DNA from 2 places in the Desulfomicrobium escambiense DSM 10707 genome. Region 2 is predicted to be linked to the other one. Evidence: predicted binding sites of a transcription regulator. Region 2 holds the regulator's gene; the other holds the start of a gene.
What was found. The regulator sigma-54, encoded in region 2, starts transcription at its own class of promoters, with help from an activator protein. The targets are predictions, from matches to a motif close to CTGGCACGGNNNNTGCTT.

Region 1: fliD (flagellar filament capping protein FliD) is a predicted target of sigma-54. The motif match lies at 1,826-1,843, and genes of this name have one in related genera.

The regions. Positions count from the first base shown of each region.
Region 1 is NZ_AUAR01000005.1:9,013-15,547, forward strand. Features, by position in the region: gene fliD (flagellar filament capping protein FliD) at 1-1,779, opposite strand, end outside; gene G394_RS0105570 (flagellin N-terminal helical domain-containing protein) at 1,912-2,808, opposite strand; gene tsaB (tRNA (adenosine(37)-N6)-threonylcarbamoyltransferase complex dimerization subunit type 1 TsaB) at 2,954-3,697, opposite strand; gene rseP (RIP metalloprotease RseP) at 3,672-4,739, opposite strand; gene dxr (1-deoxy-D-xylulose-5-phosphate reductoisomerase) at 4,733-5,938, opposite strand; gene G394_RS0105590 (phosphatidate cytidylyltransferase) at 5,948-6,535, opposite strand, start outside.
Region 2 is NZ_AUAR01000027.1:14,630-21,164, reverse strand. Features, by position in the region: gene kdsA (3-deoxy-8-phosphooctulonate synthase) at 1-765, shown strand, start outside; gene G394_RS0115415 (KdsC family phosphatase) at 755-1,279, shown strand; gene lptC (LPS export ABC transporter periplasmic protein LptC) at 1,276-1,812, shown strand; gene G394_RS0115405 (LptA/OstA family protein) at 1,828-2,343, shown strand; gene lptB (LPS export ABC transporter ATP-binding protein) at 2,340-3,062, shown strand; gene rpoN (RNA polymerase factor sigma-54) at 3,175-4,605, shown strand; gene hpf (ribosome hibernation-promoting factor, HPF/YfiA family) at 4,672-5,214, shown strand; gene G394_RS0115385 (PTS sugar transporter subunit IIA) at 5,219-5,668, shown strand; gene rapZ (RNase adapter RapZ) at 5,691-6,535, shown strand, end outside.

The DNA.
Region 1 (6,535 bases), on a different contig from region 2:
GGAATACGTGCCGGCGGTCAGGTTGATGACCTCGACGGCCAGGCCGCGTGAAATGTTGCCACCGCCTGAGGCGACAATCTTGTTGCCGTCGATGTTGGCGGAATAACCGTTTATGCTCGCGGCAGTGATGTTGCCTCCGGCATCCACCGTGTACGAAATGGCGAAGTCTCCCGCGCCGGTGATGCCTTTGAGGTAGGAGTCGAACTTGAAATTGGATGACTCCACTGCCTGGCCGTCAACCACTTCCTTGGTCGACGGATAGTAGTCCGCGCTGAAGAGGCGGGCCACGGCGTCCGGGTTCGATGTCAGGGCCGAGAAGAAGGCGCCCTGGTCCAGGGTCAGAAGTCCGAAGGTTGGGGAGCCTTCGCTGGTATCCGTGGTGATGCCGATGCTGCCCAGGGAGGTGATGGGGTCCAGGTCGTAGTCGAAGCCCAGGCCCTTTTCCGCCAGAATGTTCTTGAGCTTCTGCTGGATCATCTGCAACCCGTAGTTGCCCGTCAGCAAGGAGCCGGACACGTTGGCGCCCACCGTCGTGACCTGGGTCTGCTCCTTGATTTGCTGTAGCACGGCGTTCACGGACTCGACGAAGGTCAGCATGTTTTCGGTCACGGATTCCGGGTCCAGACTGGTGGTCAGGGTCGTGGTGCCCGTGCTGGTCAGGTTCATGGTCACGCCGGGGATGATGTCGGAAATGGCGTTGCTCGCCCGCTCGATGTACCCGTCCGTGGCGCCCTGGATCTGGCTGAAGTGGCGGGCCTGCAGGCTTTCGACGCTCGTGCCCGGGGCGTTGATGATGGAAATCTGGTTGGCCGAGCCCGGCTCCCCGGTCAGGGTGAATTCAAGACTGCCGGAGACGTCGGTTGCGGAGGCAGTGATGCCTGTGGCGGCCGTGATATTCGCGGCCAGGTCGGCCCATGTGTCTGTGGCCGCAACGGCGATGGAATGGATGTTCCCGGCGTAGGCGAACTTGAATGTCCCGCCGCTGGCCGCAACCAGATCCGTTGCGGCCGTGGCGGCCAGGGTGGCCCTGAGGATGTCCGCGGTCTGGGTGGGCGTTCCGACGGGATAGCCGTCCACGCGGAGTTGCGCGTTGCTGGCGTTCTGGGTCTCGATGAACTGGTTTTTCCCGAAACTCTGGAGGAGGTTTCCGGAAGTCGCGGTATCGTCGATGATGAAGTCGTTGCCCGCGCCCAGATCCATGCTGCGGATCTGCAGGCGGTAGCCGCTACCGTCGTTGATGACGCTGGCGCGTACGGCATTGCGGTTGTCCGGGTCGGAATTGATGAGATTCGCAAACTGGGACAGGGTCGTGGTGGGAGTCACGTCCACAGAGACCTGCTGGTTGCCCACGGTGAAAGCGAAGGTCCCGGCCGCCCCGCCGCTGATGACCGCGTCGGGCGAGGAAAAAATTACCGCCCCCATGTGCATGTCGTTGGTCGCCAGGGACACGACCTCGATTTGATGGGAACTTTCTTCCGCCGCGCTGCCGGCCGTGGCGGTCAGGACCGCGGAGTTGGACGAGGCGGCCTGTTTGACCAGAAACTCGTCCGGCGTGTTCATGGAATCCAGTGTCGTTTTGAGCGAAAGCAGGGACGAGGACAGGGAGTCGAAGCTTTCGCTCTTGGCGTCCCACTGGGCGCGCCAACTGAGCAGGCGTTTGGTGTGCGTCTGCTCGACCTCGACCAGCTTGGTGACCATGGACTCGAAGTCGGTGCCCGAACCGAGCCCGGTGAATCGTATGGCTCCGGAAGTGAGAGTGGTGGTCAGGTCGTCAGCCATGGGGCCTCGCGTGCTTTGGGATGAGGTGCGTTCGCATCCAGGACTCAAGCAAACTCGGTGCCATCCCTTCAGGGAAAAAAGGCCGGGCCGCTTCCGCGACCCGGCCGGGAATGCGTCGTCAACTCAAGGAGGTTATCCCTGCATGAGCTGCAGCGCCATCTGCGGCAGGGTGTTGGCCTGGGACAGCATGGCCACCGCCGACTGGGTCAGAATCTGGTTGCGCACGAAGTTGGTCATTTCCGTGGCCACGTCCACGTCGGAGATCCGGGATTCCGCTGCCTGCAGGTTCTCGGCCTGGACCGTCAGGTTGGTGATGGTGTTTTCCAGGCGGTTCTGCAGGGCGCCCAGGTTGGCGCGGATGTTGTCCTTGGAAATGATGGCCTTGTTCAGTGCTTCGAGAGACTTCTGAGCTCCTTCCTGGGTCGAGATTGAATACCCGCCATCTAAGTCCGGATCTGCAGCGTTTCCAACGCCGAGTGCCGATGCGGTCGAAGTACCAATTTTGATGTAGTAGTAGTCCTCGGCGCTGTCATTGGCCGTTCCGAAGTGGACCTTGAGCTTGCCGGTGGACTGTAGGCCACCACCACTGAAGGTGTCGCTCGAAAGGTTGCCGTTCAGCAGGTAGATGCCGTTGAAGTCCGTGGCGTTGGCGATTCGGGTGATTTCCGAGGCCATCTGCTGGTATTCCGAGTCGATGATCAGGCGCTGGTCCGAAGTGTAGGTACCGGTGGCGGCCTGCTCAGCCAGTTCCTTCATGCGGATCAGCTTTTCGTCGATGACCTGCAGGGCGCCGTCAGCGGTCTGGATCATGGAGATGGCGTCGTTGGCGTTTCGCACACCCTGGTTCAGGGACGCGATGTCGGCGCGCATGAGCTCGCGGATGGCGAGGCCCGCGGCGTCGTCGGCCGCCGTGGTGATGCGCAGACCCGAGGACAGGCGGTTCACTGAGGTGGAAAGGTTGCCGTAGGCGCCGGAAAGATTTCGGGCCGCGGTCATGGCCATCAGGTTGTGGTTGATGATGAGTGACATAGGTAATTCCTCCTTGAAAGATTGTCGGCATCCTTGCCTTTGGATTCGCAGCCTGACGGGGCCGCTTTATTGCTCTTGATGACTGAATCGGCAGGGAGCGGATTTTCTTTAGGGGAAATTTGTCCGACAATTCATGTCGGACGGATCACTCGAAGTCCGGGATGTGACGCCGCGCTTCATCGCTGGGAATGCCGCGGGACTGGGCGATGGCGTCGAGGTTGTCCTCGGCGTCGGATTTGCGCAGGTACAGGGGCGGGGGAGGGCTGCCGGCGTAGGAGGCAGCGCATGCCGCGGCGAGCAGGGCCGTCGGCGTCGGCGTGTCTAGGAGGGGAGGAAGGACGGACGCATTGGCCAGTCCCTGCAGTTCGGGATTCGTGCGCAGGCCGCTGCCAAGCAGAAAGAGCGGGGCGGGACGGTCGGCGAGCAGGCCCAGCGCCTGGGCGACGCGCGCGGGCCGGACCGGACCGAGAGCCAGGCCGTTCGAGAACCCCTGCATGTAGACCTGCCCTTTGCGGGCGTAGGTCAGCACCCAGGTTTCCCCGGTGGCGAAATCCGTGGCCTGAGCGGCCAGCAACTCCAGGTAGGCCAGCCCGGCCATGGGGATGGCGAAGGCCCGGGACAGGCCGTACATGGCCGCGTGGGCGATGCGCAGGCCCGTGAAGGACCCGGGGCCACGCACGCAGGCGATGCCGGCGAGGTCGCGGGCTGTGGCACCGCGCACGGCCAGAGCGCGCTCCATGGCCGTGGGCAGGTGGCGGATGGACTGGCCGGGGCAGAGAATCTCCTCGCTGAAGAGGAGGCTTCCGGGCGTGCCCAGAACGACCTGCAGGCGTTCCTCGGCGCAGTTCAGCGCCAGGAAGAGGCTAGCGGAAGTGGCGCAGGATGTCATTGAAGGTCGCCACGATCATGAGCATGAGCAGGAGCGTCATGCCTATCCTAAGCGCCGCCTGCTGCACCTTGGGGCTCAGGGGGCGGCCGGTGATGGTTTCCAGGAAGAAGAAGAGGATGTGCCCTCCGTCCAGGACCGGGATGGGCAGCAGATTCAGGATGCCCAGGTTGATGCTGATCAGCGCGGTCAGGGCCAGCAGGTTGACCAGCCCGTTCTGGGCCTCCTTGTGGATCATCTCGGAGATGAGGATGACCCCGCCCATGTCGGTCCAGGGGATGACCCGCTCCACCAGCTTGACGATGCCCATGACCATGAGGGTGCTGACTTCCTTGATCTGCCGACCGCCCTGCACCGCCGCGGCCAGGAAGCTCAGTTCTCGGCTGGAGAGCTCGCCGCTCGGGGCGATGCCCATCATGGGCACGACCTTGATCTCGCCGAAGAGGTTGCGCTTCTCCTGTAGTCGCGGGGTCACGGCCAGGGACACGATTTCGCGGCCGCGGGCCACCGTGACCTGCATGGCGGCTCCCGTGTTGGCTTCGATGCGGCTGACCAGATCGTCCCAGACGGCTATGGGTTGGCCGTCGATCTCGACGATGCGGTCGCCCGGGACGAGACCGGCTTCTTGGGCTGCGCTGGCGTTGGTCACCTGGCCGATGACCGGCAGCATTTCCTGCACGCCCTGGCTGTAGGCCAGGCCCCAGAAGATGAGCCAGGCCAGGAGAAAATTGAAGGCCGGGCCGGCCAGCACGACGAGCATGCGTTGCCAGGGTGGCCGACGGGAGAAGGACTCCTCCTGCGTGAACCCTTCGGGGAGTTCCGCGTCGGGCGATTCGCCGACCAGCTGCACGTAGCCGCCCAGGGGGAAGGCGCAGACGCGGTAATCCGTCTTGCCGCGGGTGACGCCGAAGAGCCGCGTCCCGAACCCCAGCGAGAAGACGCTCACGCCCATGCCAAGGCGCCGGGCCACGACGAAGTGGCCGAGCTCGTGGAAAAAGATCAGTCCGCCCAGGACAAGCACAACCGCCAGGATGCTGGTCACCATTCCCCTCTTCCCAGGGCCTCTGCGGCCCGTGTTCGTGTTTGCGCGTCGAGGGAGAGAATGTCGTCCAAATCCTGCACGCAGGTCAAGGCGTGCATGGAGAGCATTTCCTCGATGAGCCGGGCGATGCCCGGAAAAGAGATGCGGCCGTCCAGGAAGGCCTGCACGGCCACTTCGTTGGCCGCGTTGAGGACAACGGGACTTCCGGCGGCCAGGGCCTCGCGGGCCAGGCGCAGGCAGGGAAAGCGTTCGGGGTCGGGCCCTTCGAAGGTCAGGGTGCCGACCTTGGCCAGGTCCAGCCGCTCCAGGCCGATGTTGAGCCGCTCGGGGTAGCCCAGGCAGTAGCCGATGGGGATCTCCATGTCCGGCACGCCCAGGTGGGCCAGCTGGGAGCCGTCCGCATACTCGACGAGGGAGTGGACGATGGACTGGGGGTGGACCACCACATCCACTTCGTCGAGGTCGGCCCCGTAGAGGTGCACGGCCTCGATGATTTCGAGCCCCTTGTTCATCATGGTCGCGGAATCGATGGAGATTTTTGCGCCCATGGACCAGTTGGGGTGCTTGAGGGCCTGGGCCGGGGTGACGGTCCGAATCTTCTCGGCCGGCCAGGTGCGGAAAGGTCCGCCCGAGGCGGTCAGGATGAGGCGCACGGCCTGCCGCCCGTCGTGTCCGGCAAAGGCCTGGAACAGGGCGTTGTGCTCCGAGTCCACGGGCAGGATGACCGCGCCGGACTCGGCGCATGTCCTGCGAAAGAGCTCTCCGGCCAGGACGAGGGCCTCCTTGTTGGCTAGGCAGAGGACCTTGCCGGCCCTGGCCGCGGCCAGGGCCGGGACCAGCCCGGCCGCGCCGACCTGGGCGGCCAGCACGAGGTCCGCTTCGGGCAGGGTGGCCAGTGCGGCGTACCCGTCGCGGCCGACGAGGATTTCCGGCGCGTAGCCGACCGGCAGCAGCCCGCGCAGTTCCCGGGCCCCCTCTTCGGTCAGGACCGCCAGATACCTGGGGCGGAACATGCCGGCCTGGCTCGCGAGCAGTTCGACGTTCCGGGCTCCGGCCAGGGCAACGACGCGCAAGGCGTCCGGGTTCTTGGCCACGACGCGCAGGGCGCTGGTGCCGATGGAGCCCGTGCTGCCCAGGATGGCCAGGGAGCGGGGGCCGGACCGGCCGAAAACCGGTGAGACGAGGGGGGAGATGTACTTCATGGCGTCACGCTAGGCGAAAAAGGGAAAAAGCGCAGCCAGGCCGCAGTAGAGCGGCAGGGTGAAAAGCAGGCTGTCGATGCGGTCCAGGATGCCGCCGTGGCCGGGCAGGACCCAGCCCGAGTCCTTGATGCCCTGCCTGCGCTTCAATGCGGACTCGAAGAAGTCCCCGGTCTGGGCGGCGATGTTGAGCCCGGCCCCGAGCAGGGCGAAGGCCTGCCACCCGGCCGTGCCGAAGGCGAGTCCGAAAGCGGTGCTGACCGCGACGCTCGCGGCCAAGCCGCCGATGCTCCCGGCCCATGTCTTTTTCGGGCTCACGGAAGGCCAGATCTTGGCTCCGCCCAGATAGCTGCCCGCATAGTAGGCCCCGGTGTCGGCGGCGAAGGTCGTCAGCAGCACGAGGCCGATCTCCGGCGCGGAGACGGTGCGGAAGAGCCGCAGGATGAAGGGCAGGTACAGCAGCCCGGTCAGCAGGATCTGGCTGTCTTGCAAGGCGTCGGGGAAGCGTGCGCGGTCATGCTGGGCCAGGAACGCCAGAGCCATGCCGAGCATCGCCAGGCACGCCAGGGCGGTGCCGGACCAGGTCAGCGGAGCCCAGAC
Region 2 (6,535 bases):
ATCGCCGGACCCTGCGTCCTGGAGAGCCTCGACGTGGCCATGACCGTGGCCGTGGAGCTGCAGGCCATCTGCGCGGAGCTTGGCCTGCCCCTGGTCTTCAAGAGTTCCTACGACAAGGCCAACCGCACCGCGGGGGGGAGTTTCCGGGGGCCGGGCCTGGACACCGGGCTCGACTGGCTGGCCCAGATCAAGAGCCGCACGGGCCTGCCCATCATCACGGACATCCACGAGCCGCGCCAGGCCTCCCTGGCCGCCGAGGTGGCCGACGTGCTGCAGATCCCGGCCTTCCTCTGCCGCCAGACGGACCTGCTGTTGGCCGCGGCCCGCACCGAACGCGTCGTGAACATCAAGAAGGGCCAGTTCATGGCCCCCTGGGACATGCGCGGCCCGGTCGAGAAGATCCGCTCCGAAGGGTTCACGCGCATCTGGCTGACGGAGCGCGGCTCCATGTTCGGCTACAACAACCTCGTGGTCGATTTCCGGTCCCTGGTCATCATGAAGCAGTTCGGCTGCCCGGTCATCTTCGACGCCACGCACTCGGTGCAGCTCCCGGGCGGCCAGGGCACGTCCTCGGGCGGCCAGCGCGAGTTCGTGCCGCCCCTGGCGCGAGCGGCCGTTGCCAGCGGCTGCCAGGGCCTGTTCATGGAGATTCACCCGGACCCGGACAAGGCCCTGTGCGACGGCCCCAACTCCTGGCCCCTGGCCAAGGCCCGCACCCTGCTCTCGGAGCTGGCGGCCATCTGGAGCGTCCCCAATGAATGCTGAGCGCCTGGCCCGCGACGTGCGCCTCATGATCCTGGACGTGGACGGGGTGCTGACCGACGGCGGCCTGTACTACGACGAATCCGGCTGCGTCATGAAGCGCTTCAACGTCCAGGACGGCCTCGGCATCAAGCTCGGCCCCAAGGCCGGCATCGAGTTCGCAGTCATCACGGGCCTGGAGTCCCCGGCCGTGAAGCGGCGCGTGACGGAACTGGGCATCGGCCACTATTATTACGGGCACCACCGGAAGGTGCCGGCCATGCGAGAAATTTCCGAGAAGACCGGCATCCCCTTCGAGCACATGGCCTACGTCGGCGACGACTGGGTCGACGCCGCGCCCATGTCCATGGTCGGCTTCCCCATCGCCGTGCCCAACGCCCGTCCCGAGATTCTCAAGCTCGCGGCCTGGACCACCCGGGCCATGGGCGGCCACGGGGCCGTGCGCGAGGCCCTGGACTTCGTCCTGCGCGCCCAGGGCAAGCTCGACGTCATGTGGCGGGAGTGGCTGACGGCATGAAACGAGCCTTGGCGGCCCTGCTGACCCTTCTCGTCCTGGCCGGCATCGCCGTCCTGGGTTGGCGCATGCTGTGGCCCGAGCGTCTGGACCCCGACATCGCCCGCAACGTGGACGTGGACCTGAGCCTCAAGGGCGTGAACCTGAGCCAGGGCAAGGACGGCAAAAAGCTCTGGAACCTGAGCGCTGCCGGGGCGGACTACGCCGAGGCCGGAGACGAGCTGATCCTGACGGACCCCGTCATCACCTACTGGGGCGAGGACGGCGAGGACCACGTCGAAGTCACGGCGCCCAAGGGGCAGGTCTGGCAGAAGGAGGACCGCGCCAGGATGTGGGACGGCGTCAACGCCACCCGGGGGGAATACCGCATGCGCGCCGACACCCTCGACTACACGGGCGGCAACCGCACCCTGGTTCTGTCCGGCCACATCGACATTTCAAGCGATTCCATGCAGGGCAGTTCCGACACCCTGACCTATTTCCTGGACACGGGCGACATCCTGGCCCGCGGCTACGTCCAGGTCACCCTGAACTGACGAGCGGGAACATCTATGCGTTCACTCATTCTGATTCTCCTCCTGGCATGGGCCGCCCCCCTGTGGGCGGCGGAGCAGACCGTGCCGGTCAAGATCACGTCCGACACCATGACCTACACCCAGAAAGGCGATCAGGTGCTCTTTTCCGGGTCGGTGCACGTCATCCGCCAGGACGTCGAGATGTGGTCCGACACCCTGACCGTGTTCCTCGACAAAAAGCAAGGCGGAGGCAACTCCACCCAGACCGCCATGGACCAGCAAAGCTCCATCAAGAAAATCGTCTCCCAGGGCAATGTCCGCCTGAAGGCCGACAGGGGACGCTCCGGCACCTGCGCCAAGGCCACATACGAAACGGCCACGGAAATCCTGACCCTCGAAGGCGACCCCGTGCTCATGGAAGGTGCCAACAAAATCCAGGGCGAAGTCATCAAGCTCTACATGCGGGAGAACCGCAGCGAAGTCCTGGGCGGCAAGCAGCGGGTCGAGGCCATCTTCAACACCCCGGCCGACACCAAGGAGCTCAAGCCGTGACGACCCTGTCAGGCCGCCAGCTGGCCAAACGCTACGGGGTCCGGGACGTTGTCCGCGACATCGACCTCGACGTGCGCCAGGGCGAGGTCGTCGGCGTGCTGGGCCCCAACGGCGCCGGCAAGACCACGACCTTCTACATGCTTGCCGGCATCGTCACGCCCACCCGCGGCGAGGTCACCCTCGACGGCGTGGACATCACCCGCTGGCCCCTGCACAAGCGCGCCCGCCTGGGCATGAGCTACCTGCCCCAGGAAAGCTCCATCTTCCGCAAGCTGACCGTGCGCCAGAACCTGCAGCTCATCCTGGAATACTCCGGCCGCACGGCCGAGGAGCAGAAGCGCACGGCCGACAGGCTCCTAGATGAACTGGGCATCACCCGCCTGCAGGACCAGCAGGCGGCCTACCTGTCCGGCGGCGAGCGGCGCAGGCTCGAAATCGCCCGCGCCCTGATCCGCGACCCGAAGTTCATCCTGCTGGACGAACCCTTCGCCGGCATCGACCCCCTGGCCGTGGACGACATCCAGACCATCATCGAGGGCCTCAAGGCCAAGGGCATCGGCGTGCTCATCTCCGACCACAACGTGCGCGAGACCCTGCAGATCTGCGACCGCGCCTATCTGGTGTATGACGGCCGCATCATCCTGAGCGGCAGCCCCGACGAAATCGTCGCCGACCCCGGGGCGCGCAAGGTCTATCTCGGCGAGGGTTTCAGCCTTTAGCGGCGTGCCGATTTCCCAAGGATTGCCACGACCTGCCTTCTGTGGCAAAGTCTTTGCTGGATGAATCCGCCGACGACAACACTGCATCTTACGCGTAGACGACAGAGACACTATGGGCCTTGAACTTCGACAGAACCTCAAGCTGACGCAGCAGCTGGTCATGACTCCGCAGCTGCAGCAGGCCATCAAGCTGCTTCAGCTCTCCCGATTCGAGCTCCTCGAAGCCGTTCAGCAGGAACTGCTGGAAAATCCGATGCTTGAGGAAGCGCCGCGGGAACTCTCCGAGGAGGTCGAAGCCCAGGCCCCGCCCGCCGAGCAGCGGGCCGACGTGTCCTTCGACGACGCCGAGCTCATGCGCAACGCCGACTGGGAGAACTACCTCGGCGACTTTTCGAGTACGACCAAGCAGGTGCAGTTCAAGGAGACCGAGGCCCTCGAAGAGATGATGTCTTACGAGGCCAGGCTCTCGGGCAAGCCTTCCCTGGAAGGCCACCTTCTGTGGCAGCTCTGCCTCTCCAACATAACCGAAGAGGAGGAGGCCATCGGCGAGGCCATCATCGGCAACCTGGACTCCCTGGGCTACCTGACGACCAGCGCCGAGGAGATCGCCTCCGAGACCCTCTCGCCCCTGGCCCTGGTCCAGTCCGTCCTGTACCGACTGCAGCGCTTCGACCCGGTAGGCGTGGCCGCCCGTTCCCCCAAGGAGTGCCTGCTCATCCAGTTGGAGGTCTTGGGCCAGGACGACCCCATCCTCATCTCCCTGGTCGACGAGCACCTGGAAGACATCGAGAAGCGCCGCTACAAGCCGCTCCTGCGCAAGTTCAAGATCCAGATGGAGGACCTGAAGGCCTACCTGGACATCATCCAGACCCTGGACCCCATGCCCGGCGCGAGCTACGGCAGCGACAACACCGTTTTCGTCAGCCCCGACGTCTTCGTCTACGAGTACGAAGGCGATTTCGTCATCGTCATGAACGACGACGGCCTGCCCAAGCTGCAGCTGAGCCCCTACTACATGGAAGACACGAACTTGGCGGTGAAGGGCCCGGACCGGGAGTACCTGCACGACAAGATGCGTTCGGCCATGTGGCTCATGAAGAGCTTGCACCAAAGGCAGAGAACCCTGTATAAGGTGGTCGAGAGCATCGTGCGGTTTCAGCGGGCCTTCTTCGAGCACGGCGTGACCAAGCTAAAGCCCCTGATCCTCAAGGACGTGGCCGACGACATCGAGATGCACGAGTCCACGGTCAGCCGCATCACCACGAGCAAGTACGTGGCCACACCGCACGGCATCTTTGAGCTGAAATTTTTCTTCAATTCCGCGCTGGAGATGGACGACGGCACCCAGGTGGGCTCCGAATCCGTCAAGGCCATCATCAAGAAGATGGTCAGCGAGGAAGACCCTAAGCACCCCTACAGCGACGAGAAGATCGCAGCGGTGCTCAAGGAGAAGCTGGATGTGAACATCGCCCGCCGCACGGTGGCCAAATACCGCGCCGTTCTGGGCATCGAGTCCTCATCCAAGCGCAAGCAGGTGTTTTGATATCCCACCCTTCGCCGCCCTTCGGGGAAGACGCGGGGTTGACCCTCAACTGACGAGGAGGATTCCATGAGGATTGTCTTCAACTTCAAGAACTTCGACCCTTCCGACCACCTGCGCAAGTACGCCAAGGACCGTTTCGGCAAGCTCGGCAAATTCATGGCCGGCACCCCTGACGCCGAACTGCAGGTCAATCTCGAAGTCGAGAAATTCCGCCATATCGCCGACGTCGTCCTGACCGGCAAGAACGTGCACATCTCCGCCCGCGAGGACAGCGAGGACATGTACTCCACCGTGGACATGGTGTGGGACAAGCTCGAGGCCCAGATGCGCAAGATCCGCGACAAGGACAAGAGCAAGCGCAAGGCCGGTGGCGAGACCGTGCGCATGGACGTCATCAGCTTCGACGAGGACACCACGGGCAAGCGCAGACAGAGCATCCAGCAGACCGACCACTTCGAGCCCAAACCCATGGTCGTCGAAGAGGCCGCCATGCAGCTCGGCAAGACGGAGAACGACTTCCTCGTCTTCCTGAACGCCGAGAACGAACGCGTCAATGTCATCTACCGCCGCAAGACCGGCGACTTCGGCCTCATCGACCCTGGGGTATAAGGGCATGAAGCTTGCCGAATATCTGGACAAGGACCTGATCATTCCCGACCTTTCGGCCAGGACCAAGAAGGAGGTCCTGGCCGAACTCGTTTCGTCGCTTCCGGCCAAATTTCCCGGCGTGGACGCCAATCGCGTGGCCCAGGTGCTCATGGACCGAGAACTGCTCGGCACCACGGGCATCGGCGACGGCATCGCCATCCCCCACGGGAAGCTGGACAGCCTCGGCCAGGTCATGGTCATCGTGGGCCGCAGCCGCGAGGGCGTCGATTTCGCCAGCCTGGACCACAAGCCGGCCACCATCTTCTTCACGGTCCTGGCCCCCTCCAACGTGGTGGGCCTGCACCTGAAGATCCTGGCCACAATCTCGCGCCTGCTCAAGGACACCGGCTTCCGTCAGGCTTTTTCCGACGCCGCCGACGGCGAAAGCCTGTGGCGGCTGCTGCAGTCCGTCTGAAAACCGCGCAGGGCACGCCCACATGGAAAAACGCAGCGAACTCAAAAACGTCGTCATCGTCTCGGGCATGTCGGGCTCCGGCAAGAGCACGGCCCTGCGCGTCTTCGAGGACATGGGCTTCTTCTGCGTGGACGGTCTGCCTGCCCGCATGGCCCCGGCCCTGATCGAGCTGTTCTTCTCGTCCCCGTCCAAGGACTACCCGGGCCTGGCCATGGGCATGGACCTGCGCCAGCCCGACTTCGCCGGGCAGTGGCGTGAAGTGCTGCAGGACATGGAGAAGCTGTCGGTGCGCCCGACCATCCTCTTCACGGACTCCTCGGACCAGGTTCTGCTGCGCCGCTACGCCACCACGCGCCGGCCCCACCCCCTGGCCACGGGCAATCTGGGCCTGGAAGCCGCCCTGGACCGGGAACGGGAGATTCTGGAGCCCATCCGCAACCAAGCCGACCTGGTCGTCGACACGTCCCACTACTCGGTCCACGACCTGCGCCGCGTCATCCAGGACAAGTGGGCGAGCATCGCCAGCCAGAGCCAGGGCATGCGCGTGCACCTCATCTCCTTCGGCTTCAAGTACGGGGCCCCGGCCGAGGCCGACACGGTCATGGACCTGCGTTTCCTGCCAAACCCCTATTTCGTCGAGGACCTGCGCCCCCTGTCCGGACAGGATGAAGCCATCGCCCGCTACGTCCTGGACGGCGAACCCGGCCGGGAGTACCTGAAGAGGCTCCTGGAATTTCTCGACTTCACCGTGCCCCTCTACGCCAGGGAAGGGCGCTACCGCCTGACCATGGCCTTCGGCTGCACCGGCGGCAGGCACCGCTCCGTGGCCGTGACCGAAGCCGTGCTTGCCCACCTGAGGGCGTGCGG